Regions from separate parts of the Streptomyces sp. NPDC100445 genome, predicted to be linked through region 2. Evidence: riboswitches for the same ligand, from Rfam matches in the RefSeq annotation. Region 2 holds a riboswitch; the other holds the start of a gene.
What was found. A riboswitch is a leader RNA that binds a small molecule or an ion and turns the genes downstream of it on or off. The one in region 2 is predicted to bind S-adenosylmethionine.

Region 1 (4,858 bases), on a different contig from region 2:
CCGGGTGGTCGCCGCCCGTCCGTTCACGGCGGCGAGGCGGTCTGTCGGCTTGCGTCCCGTTACGTCATGCTCTGTAGTCATGATCAGCACCTGGAGCACGGCGGCCGGCAGGACACTGGGGCGGGTCCGGGGCACCCCGGCACCGATCACGTACGGCCTCATCGTCCTGTGCTGCCTGATCTTCGTCCTCGGCCCGGCCTCCGGGCTGACCCCCGGGTACGGCACCGGGGACGCGCTGCTCGCCGCGCAGCGGACGTACTTCCGGCGCTGGGGAGTGGTGCCGGGCCAGCTGTTCGGCGGACCGGCCCGGGAGGCGCTCACGCCGGCCACCGCGCTGTTCGTGCACGGCGGCTGGGTCCACCTGCTCGGCAACATGCTGTTCCTCTTCGTCTTCGGGGCGATGACCGAGGAACGCATGGGACGGGTGGAGTTCACCCTGTTCTACGTCGGCTGCGGCTACCTCGCCCTGCTGGGCTACGCGGCCGCCAACGCCACCTCCGAGCAGTCGCTGGTCGGCGCCTCCGGGGCGATCTCGGCGGTCCTCGGAGCCTTGCTCTACCTGTTCCCCCGCGCCCGGGTGACCAGTCTCCTGCCGTTCCTGTTCTTCCTGCCGCTGCGCTTCCCGGCGTGGGTGGTGCTGCCGTTCTGGGCGGCGCTCCAGTGGTTCGCGGCGGGGCGGGCCTCCGACGGGCCCGGGGTGGCCTACCTCGCGCACCTGGTCGGGTTCGGCCTGGGGTTCTGCTACGCGTGGGCGCGCTACGGACGCGGCCACCGCCGCGCGGGCGGTCCCGGCGCGGCGGTGGCCGACGGGCGGGCGACTAGAGTGAGGGCCGCACCAGCTCCGGTCACCGAGGGAGAGACACAGCCGTGATCACCGCGATCGTCCTGATCAAGACCAGCGTGGACCGGATCCCCGAGATCGCGGAGCGCATCGCCGCGCTGGAGAGCGTCAGCGAGGTCTTCTCGGTCACCGGCACCTACGACCTGATCGCCATGGTCCGGGTCGGGCAGCACGAGGACCTCGCCGAGATCATCCCCGGCCGGATCAGCAAGATCCCCGGCGTCGAGGCCACCGACACGCACGTCGCGTTCCGCACCTACTCCCAGCACGACCTGGAAGCCGCCTTCGCGATCGGCCTCGACAACTAGGCCCTCTCGTTCGGATCGCGCCGGGCTCAGACCGCCGGGACGCAGCGGCCGTCCTCCGTGCGGTAGCGCCAGCGGGCCCCGTCCCGCACCAGCTCGCGCACGGCGGCCACGAAGCGCTCGACGTGCTCGTCGGGGGTGCCGGCGCCGAAGCTGACCCGGACGGCGTTCAGCGACTTCTCGCCCGGGGCCGCCTCCGGGGCGCCGCACTCCCCCTGGGTCTGCGGGTCGGTGCCCAGCAGGGTGCGGACCAGGGGGTGGGCGCAGAACAGGCCGTCGCGGACGCCGATGCCGTACTCGGCGGAGAGGGCGGCGGCGAAGTGCGAGCTGTTCCAGCCCTCGACGACGAAGGACAGGACACCGACGCGCGGGGCGTCGTCGCCGAACAGGGAGAGGATCCTGACCTCCGGGACGTCGGCGAGGCCCTCGCGGACCGTGCGGATCAGGTGCTCCTCGCGGGCGACCAGGGTGTCCCAGCCGGCCTCGGTGAGGGCCTTGCACGCGGCGGCGATGGAATAGGCGCCGATCACGTTCGGGGAGCCGGCCTCGTGGCGGGCGGCGCTGTCGTGCCACTCCACGGCCACCCCGCCGTCCTGCCGCCGGGTCACCCGGCGGCTGGCGCCGCCGCCCGCGAGGTACGGGTCGGCCGCCCGGAGCCAGTCGGCGCGGCCGGCCAGGACGCCGGAGCCGAACGGGGCGTACAGCTTGTGGCCGGAGAAGGCGACCCAGTCGACGTCGAGGTCGCGGACGTCCACCGGGTGGTGGGGGGCCAGCTGGGCGGCGTCCAGGACGATGCGGGCGCCGTGGGCGTGCGCGGCGGCGGCCAGCTCGCGCACCGGCCACAGCTCGCCGGTGACGTTGGAGGCGCCGGTGACGCACACCAGGGCCGGGCCGTGGGGGTCGCGGTCGGCGAGGGCCCGCTCCAGGGTCTCCAGGGCCTGCCGCGGGGTGCGCGGGGCGTCGAGGTAGGTCACCCGGGCGTCCCGCCAGGGCAGCAGGGAGGCGTGGTGCTCGGTCTCGAAGACGAAGACCTGGCAGCCGTCCGGGACCGCGCGCGCCAGCAGGTTGAGGGAGTCGGTGGTCGAACGGGTGAAGACGACCTGGTCGTCCGGGCGGCAGCCGAGGAACTCGCCGACGGTCCTGCGGGCGTTCTCGAACAGGTCGGTGGAGAGCTGCGAGAGGTAGCCGGCACCCCGGTGCACGCTGCCGTAGTACGGGGCGTAGGCCGCGACGTCGTCCCACACCCGCTGGAGGGCGGGGGCGCTGGCCGCGTAGTCGAGCGCGGCGTAGGCGACCTCGCCGCCGGTGACGAGCGGGACGGTGACGTCGGCGCCCAGCACGGGCAGCGGGGCGTGGAGGGACCGGTCGGCGGCGGGGGTGGAGACGGACATGGCTGGACTCCCGTTAAGGCAGGTGGAAGCCACCGGGCGAGCGGACGTGCTCGAGCGTCGGTGGGGTGACAGGGGGATGCGGAGGCGGGGCTCTGCGGCCCTAGCGCATTCGCTGACTCACGGGAGGCTCCTCGACGACCAGGATCCCTGGTCCCACACTGCCGGGAGTGTGCGAGGGATCCGCGCTTGCCGCGGACCTTGCTGTCCACGGCCTGGTCTTCACCCGGGGCACCCCGCCACGGACGGAGGGTTGCCGGACAGTCGGCCGGGGCCTCATGACTGTCACTCATGACCTGGTGCAAGAAAGTACGCGAACTGATCGTCGCCCCGCAACCCGTGTCCGGATCGCGGGACGACACCGCGGTGCGGTCAGGCGTTGCTGGCCGCCACCCAGCGCTCCAGCACCCGCCGGGCCGCGCCCGAGTCGACCGACTCCGCGGCCTTCGCCATGCCCGCGCGGAGCTGCTCGGTGAGCGACGCGTCCGTCGGCTCCAGGGCCACCAGGGCGGCCGCCGAGTTCAGCAGGACGGCGTCCCGTACGGGCCCCCGCTCCCCGTCGAGGAGGCGGCGGGCCACCTCGGCGTTGTGGGCCGGGTCGCCGCCGCGCAGCGCCTCCACCGGGACCAGGTCGAGGCCGGCGTCACGGGGGTCGAAGGACTCCTCGCGGACCCGGCCGTCGCGGACCACCCACACCCGGGAGGTGGCCGTCGTCGTCAGCTCGTCCAGGCCGTCGTCGCCGCGGAAGACGAGGGAGGAGTTGCCGCGTTCGGCGAGGACGCCCGCGACGATCGGGGCCTCGTGCGCGACGGCGACGCCGACCGCCTGGGCCCGCACCCGCGCCGGGTTGGTCAGCGGGCCGAGCAGGTTGAACACGGTCCGGATGCCCAGCTGCCCGCGAGCCGCGCCCACGTGGCGCAGCGCCGGGTGGAACTTCACCGCGAAGCAGAAGGTGATGCCGGCCTCCTCCGCGACCTCCACGACCCGGCGCGGGGTCAGGTCGAGGTTGACGCCGAGCTTCTCCAGCACGTCGGAGGAGCCGGACGCCGAGGACGCGGCCCGGTTGCCGTGCTTGACGACCTTCGCGCCCGTGCCGGCCACGACCAGCGAGGACATGGTGGAGATGTTCACCGTCCGGGCCCCGTCGCCGCCCGTGCCGACGATGTCGACGGTGCGGCCGGGCACCTCGATGACGTGCGCGTGCTCGTACATCGTGCGGACCAGGCCGGTGATCTCCTGGACCGTCTGCCCCTTCGCCCGCAGCGCCACCGCGAAGCCGGCGATCTGGGCGTCGGTCGCCTCGCCGCGCATGATGCGGTCCATCGCCCACGCGGTGTCGTCGGCGGCCAGGTCCTGGCCCTGGAGCAGCCCGTTCAGGAGGACGGGCCAGGAGCGGTCCGCCGTGGTGTCGCCTCCAGCGGGGGTCACAGCGCTCATCAGCCGCTCCTCGTACACAGTCCTGCTCCGTCGCCCCCCACCCTATCCAGCCGCGGGCACCGCGAAGGGCCCCGTCCGCGAGGCGGACGGGGCCCTTCTGCGTGGTGTGGCGACGGGGGGATCAGTGGTGGCCGTGGCCGCTCGTGATCTCCTTGAACTCCTCGACGGTCGGCTTCGGGATCTGGCTGTCCTCGCCGTAGTAGGCGTTGGAGAGCTTCACCCGCAGCTTCTGGGAGGAGCCGACCTTGCGCTCGACGCCGTTCTCGTCGGTCGTCGGACCGATCTCGGCGGGCCGGTACTGCTCGTGCGCGGTCAGCGTGTGCAGCTGCTCCTGGCTGAGCGGCTCGTGCACCTCGATGAACTCGCCGTGCGGCAGCCGCTTGATGATGCCGGTCTCGCGGCCGTGCAGCACCTTGTCGCGGTCGCGGCGCTGGAGGCCGAGGCAGATCCGGCGGGTGGCGATGAACGTGAGCACCGGCCCGGCGAAGAACGCGATCCGGACGAACCAGGTGACCGCGTTGATCGACAGGTGGAAGTGGGTGGCGATGATGTCGTTGCCGCCACCGATCAGCATGATCACGTAGCCGGCGACCCAGGCGGCGCCGAAGGCGGTGCGGGTCGGGGCGTTGCGCGGCCGGTCCAGGATGTGGTGCTCGCGCTTGTCACCGGTGATCCAGGACTCGATGAACGGGTACAGCGCGATCACCGCGAGGAACAGGCCGAACAGCACCAGCGGGACGAACACGCCCAGGACCAGCGTGTGGCCCCAGAAGTTGATCTCCCAGCCCGGCATGGCGCGGACGAGACCCTCGGCGAAGCCCATGTACCAGTCGGGCTGGGCGCCCGTGGAGACCTGGTCCGGCCGGTAGGGGCCCATCGCCCAGATC
Region 2 (4,858 bases):
TCGACCGGATCGGTCCGGCTGGCCCAGCTCGGAGGCCGGCCGGCTTCGCGGGCCACTGCTCCGGTCGGGTCCGGTGCGCCGCACACCAGTGGGCTTGGAAGGGCGCCGGGCCCGGGGCGTCGGGCGGTCGGCTCGGTGGGGCAGCCGCCCCGACGGGTCCGGTTCGCGGCCGGGCGGCTGCATGGATCACCGCTCCGGTCGGCCCGGTGTGCCGCACACCAGCGGGCTCCGAAGGGCATCGGGCCGACGTGGTCCGGGGGCCGCTCTCGGGCCGGGGCGCCGTGGGTCGGTCGGTCGGCTCGGTAGGGCACCCGTCGGGGCGAGTCCGGTCTGCGGCCTGGCGGCTGCCTGGATCACCGGTCCGGTCGGGACCGGTGTGCCGCACACCAGGGGGCTTCGAAGGGCGCCGGGCCGACGTGGTGGTCCGGGGGGCGGCCGTTCCCCGGGGCGCCGGGTCCGGGGCGTCGGGCGTCGGCCGGTCGGCTCGGCGGGGGCTCTCGTCCGGGCGCGCCCGGCCTGCGGCCGGTTCAGCGTCGCGGGTCACCGCTCCGGTCGGGACCGGTGTGCCGCACACCAGGGGGCTTCGAAGGGCGCCGGGCCGGGGGCGTCGGGCGGTCGGCTCGGTGGGGCAGCCGCCCCGACGGGTCCGGTTCGCGGCCGGGCGGCTGCGTGGCTCGCCGCTTCGGTCGGGTCCGGCGTGCCGCGCAACAGCGGCCGGCGGCCGGCGGGCTCCCCGGGCGCCGGGCCGGCCGGACCCAGGGGCCCGGCCGGCCCGGTGGCGGTGTCAGTCGCGTAGGGCGTTCAGTTGGTCCAGGAACCAGCGGGCCGGGGGGAGCGCGGTCGCCGCCGCGGCCAGGCGCTTGGACCGCTCCGCCCGCTCGGCCGCCGGTACGCTCAGGGCCGTGTGCAGCGCGTCCGCCGTCCCCCCGATGTCGTACGGGTTCACCACGATCGCGTCCTCGCCCAGCTCCTCGTACGCCCCCGCCTCCCGCGACAGCACCAGCGCGCAGCCCTCGTCGGAGACCACCGGGACCTCCTTGGCGACCAGGTTCATGCCGTCGCGGATGGGGTTCACCAGGGCCACGTCGGCCAGCCGGTAGGCGGCCAGGGAACGCGCGAAGTCGTCCTTCACGTGCAGCACGACCGGCGTCCAGCCCGCCGTGCCGTACCGCTCGTTGATGTCGTCCGCGACCCGCCGCACCTCGGCGGTGTACTCGCGGTACACGGCGAGGTCCTGCCGGGACGGGTAGGCGAAGGCCACGTGGACGACCTTCTCCCGCCATTCGGGGTGGTCGTCGAGCAGCTGCCGGTAGGCCAGCAGGCCGCGCACGATGTTCTTGGACAGCTCGGTGCGGTCGACCCGCACGATCGTCCGGCGCGCCGTCCCGTCCGGGCCCGGGCCGATCTCCTCGCGCAGCGCCGCCATCCGCTCGGCCACGTCGTCCCGGTGGGCCCGCGTCCGCAGGAAGTCCGCGTCCGCGCCGAGGCCGTGCACCCCGATCCGGGTGCCGGCGGGGGCGTCGGCACCGAGGACCACCTGGCAGCAGGCGGTGAAGGCGTCCGCCCACCGCCGGGTGAGGAACGCCGCCCGGTCCGCGCCCAGGATGCCGCCGAGCAGCTCGGCGGCGATGTCGTCGGGCAGCAGCCGGAAGTAGTCCGGCGGCGCCCACGGGGTGTGCGAGAAGTGGCCGATGCGCAGGTCGGGGCGGAGTTCGCGGAGCATGCGCGGGGCGAGGGCCAGGTGGTAGTCCTGGATCAGCACCGCGGCGCCCTCGGCGGCCTCCTCGGCCAGCGCCTCGGCGAACGCCTGGTTGTAGGCGCGGTAGGACGCCCAGTGCCGCCGGAACTCCGCGTCGAAGACCGGCTCCAGCGGGGTCTGGTAGAGCATGTGGTGGACGAACCAGAGCACCGAGTTGGCGATGTCGTTGTAGGCCTCGGCGTGCACCGCCGGGTCGATGTCGAGCATCCGCACCCGCTGCCCGCCGGTGTCCGCGGCCGGCAGCAGCCCACCGTCCGCGCGCCGCACCGCCTCCCGGTCGCCGTCGCCGAGCGCGGCGCACACCCACACGGAGTCCGCGTCGGACCCGATGGCCGACAGGCCGGAGACGAGCCCGCCACCGCCCCGCCGGGCGTGCAGCGAGCCCCCCTCGTCGATCTGATACGAAACCGGGCCGCGATTGGACGCGACCAGCACCTGAGCCTGTTCAGCAGCGCCGTGCGAGGAAGCCATACGCCTCAACCTAGCCCGGCCCGGAAACGCTCAAACGTACGGTCCGTCCCGGAAGGGGACCGTATACGGCCCGTTCACGCCACCTTCCGCTCGGCGTACTCGGCGATCTCCACCATGGGCGGCCGTTCCTCGGTGTCCACCGAGTAGGTGCGCGGCTCGAACCCGTCCGCGCCCCGCTCGAACTGGGTCAGCGCGGGCCGCACCAGGTGCCCGCGGGCCAGCCGGAGCTGCGCGGTGCGGTAGATCGCGGCGGCCATCCGGCCCAGGGCCTGCCCGTCCTGGTGGCGGTGGAGGCGCACACCCACGTCGACCTGGGCCAGCGCGTCCAGGCCGACCAGGTGCAGCGCGTCCACCAGCATCCCCAGCTCCACGCCGTAGCCGACGGGGAACGGCAGCTGCTCCAGCAGGGAGCGGCGGGCCGCGTACTCGCCGCCCAGCGGCTGCACGAAGCCGGCCAGCTGCGGCCAGTGCATGTTGAGCAGCGGGCGGGCCATCAGCTCGGTGACCCGGCCGCCCTGTCCGGCCGCGCCGCCGAGCGGGCGGTCGTACATCGCCTTGACCAGGTCGACTCCGGGGTCGGTGAGCAGCGGGCCGACGATCCCCGAGACGAAGTCGGAGGAGAACTCGCGCAGGTCCGCGTCGATGAAGCAGACGATGTCCCCGCCGGTCACCAGCAGCGAGCGCCACAGCACCTCGCCCTTGCCGGGGACGGCGGGGATGCGGGGCAGGATGTCGTCGCGGTGGACGACCCGGGCGCCGGCGCGCGCGGCGACCTGCGCGGTGCGGTCGGTGGAGCCGGAGTCGACGACGACGATCTCGTCGACCAGCGGTATCTGCTCCACGAGGTCGTGGCGGATGACCGCGACGATGTCGCCGACGGTCTCCTCCTCGTCGAGCGCGGGCAGCACGACGCTGATCGTCTGGCCGGTGCGCTGCTTGGCGGCCAGGATCCGGTGGAGCGGTCGGTCGGTCACGGACCAGGAGCGGTCGGCCAGCCAGCGCTCGACTTCTTCCAGCACGGTCTGCGGCTCCTCACTGTCACGACCACACACAGGGTGTGATCCATCTCGCGGTACGGACGACTATCTCAACTGTCCTGGCCTTCGGTTACAGTCTTGGACAACGCCGGTGACCATCGCATGTCGGGGGTCGCCCGCGTCCACAACCACATATTGCTCATCCAGAGGGGCAGAGGGACACGGCCCGATGAAGCCCCGGCAACCCTCCAGTCGGTTCTCGTAGATCAGCTCTGATCGCTGCGCGAGGCTCCCGGCTAGGGAAGGTGCCAAATCCGTCTCACGGCGAAGTGCGTCGTGAGGAAGATGAGGAGAAAGGGCCTCGCCTCCATGGCTGTGCAGACAGTTGCAAGCACCAGCGGTTCCACCGTCGACCTCGGCCCCGCCACCGCCCTGAGCTGCCGCGAGTGCGGCCACCGCGTCCCGCTCGGCCCGGTCTTCGCCTGCGAGGAGTGTTTCGGGCCGCTGGAGATCGCCTACGACTTCTCCGCCCACGACACCGAAGAGCTGCGCCGCCGCATCGAGGCGGGACCCGCGAACATCTGGCGCTACGCACCCCTGCTGCCCGTCCCCGCGGACGTCGCCGGCAAGCCCAACCTGAACCCGGGCTGGACCGAGCTGGTCAGGGCCGACAACCTGGCGCGCGAGCTGGGCGTGACCGGCGGGCTGTATGTGAAGGACGACTCCGGCAACCCGACGCACTCCTTCAAGGACCGGGTCGTCGCCCAGGCACTGGAGGCCGCCCGCGCCTTCGGTTTCACCACCCTGTCCTGCTCCTCCACGGGCAACCTGGCCGGCGCGGTCGGCGCCGCCGCCGCCCGGGCCGGCCTGCGCTCCTGCGTGTTCATCCCGCACGACCTGGAACAGGCCAAGGTCGTCATGGCCGCCGTCTACGGCGGTGAGCTGGTCGGCATCGAGGGCAACTACGACGACGTGAACCGCTTCTGCTCCGAGCTGATCGGCGACTCGGCCGGCGAGGGCTGGGGCTTCGTCAACGTCAACCTGCGGCCGTACTACGCGGAGGGCTCCAAGACCCTCGCGTACGAGATCTGCGAGCAGCTCGGCTGGCGGCTGCCGGACCAGATCGTGGTCCCGATCGCCTCCGGCTCCCAGCTCACGAAGATCGACAAGGGGCTCCGGGAGCTGATCGCGCTCGGACTGGTCGAGGACCGGCCGTACCGCATCTTCGGCGCCCAGGCCGAGGGCTGTTCGCCGGTGTCCGCCGCCTTCAAGGCCGGGCACGACGTCGTACGCCCGCAGAAGCCGGACACCATCGCCAAGTCGCTCGCCATCGGCAACCCGGCCGACGGCCCGTACGTCCTGGACATCGCGCGCCGCACCGGCGGTGCCGTGGAGGACGTCACCGACGAGCAGATCGTGGACGCGATCCGGCTGCTGGCGCGGACCGAGGGCATCTTCGCGGAGACCGCCGGCGGCGTCACCGTGGGCGTCACCCGCAAGCTGATCGAGAACGGCGTGCTGGACCCGGCGAAGACCACCGTCGTCCTCAACACCGGCGACGGCCTGAAGACCCTGGACGCGGTGGCCGGGACCGGCCTCACCGCCACCATCCGCCCGACCCTGGACTCCTTCCGAGAGGCTGGCCTCGCAT

Region 1: it holds a riboswitch for S-adenosylmethionine, as region 2 does, so the genes downstream of both, ACIQVT_RS07965 (aminotransferase class V-fold PLP-dependent enzyme) here and thrC (threonine synthase) in region 2, are expected to answer to the same signal.

The regions. Positions count from the first base shown of each region.
Region 1 covers NZ_JBIVZV010000002.1:578,265-583,122, reverse strand. Annotated here, with positions in the region: gene ACIQVT_RS07975 (rhomboid family intramembrane serine protease) at 80-871, shown strand; gene ACIQVT_RS07970 (Lrp/AsnC family transcriptional regulator) at 868-1,149, shown strand; gene ACIQVT_RS07965 (aminotransferase class V-fold PLP-dependent enzyme) at 1,176-2,537, opposite strand; SAM riboswitch class IV at 2,715-2,831, opposite strand; gene trpD (anthranilate phosphoribosyltransferase) at 2,907-3,971, opposite strand; gene ACIQVT_RS07955 (cytochrome bc complex cytochrome b subunit) at 4,093-4,858, opposite strand, start outside.
Region 2 covers NZ_JBIVZV010000005.1:136,727-141,584, forward strand. Annotated here, with positions in the region: gene ACIQVT_RS14750 (trehalose-6-phosphate synthase) at 785-2,230, opposite strand; gene ACIQVT_RS14755 (glucosyl-3-phosphoglycerate synthase) at 2,305-3,249, opposite strand; SAM riboswitch class I at 3,404-3,559, shown strand; gene thrC (threonine synthase) at 3,577-4,858, shown strand, end outside; gene ACIQVT_RS14765 (MoaD/ThiS family protein) at 4,857-4,858, shown strand, end outside.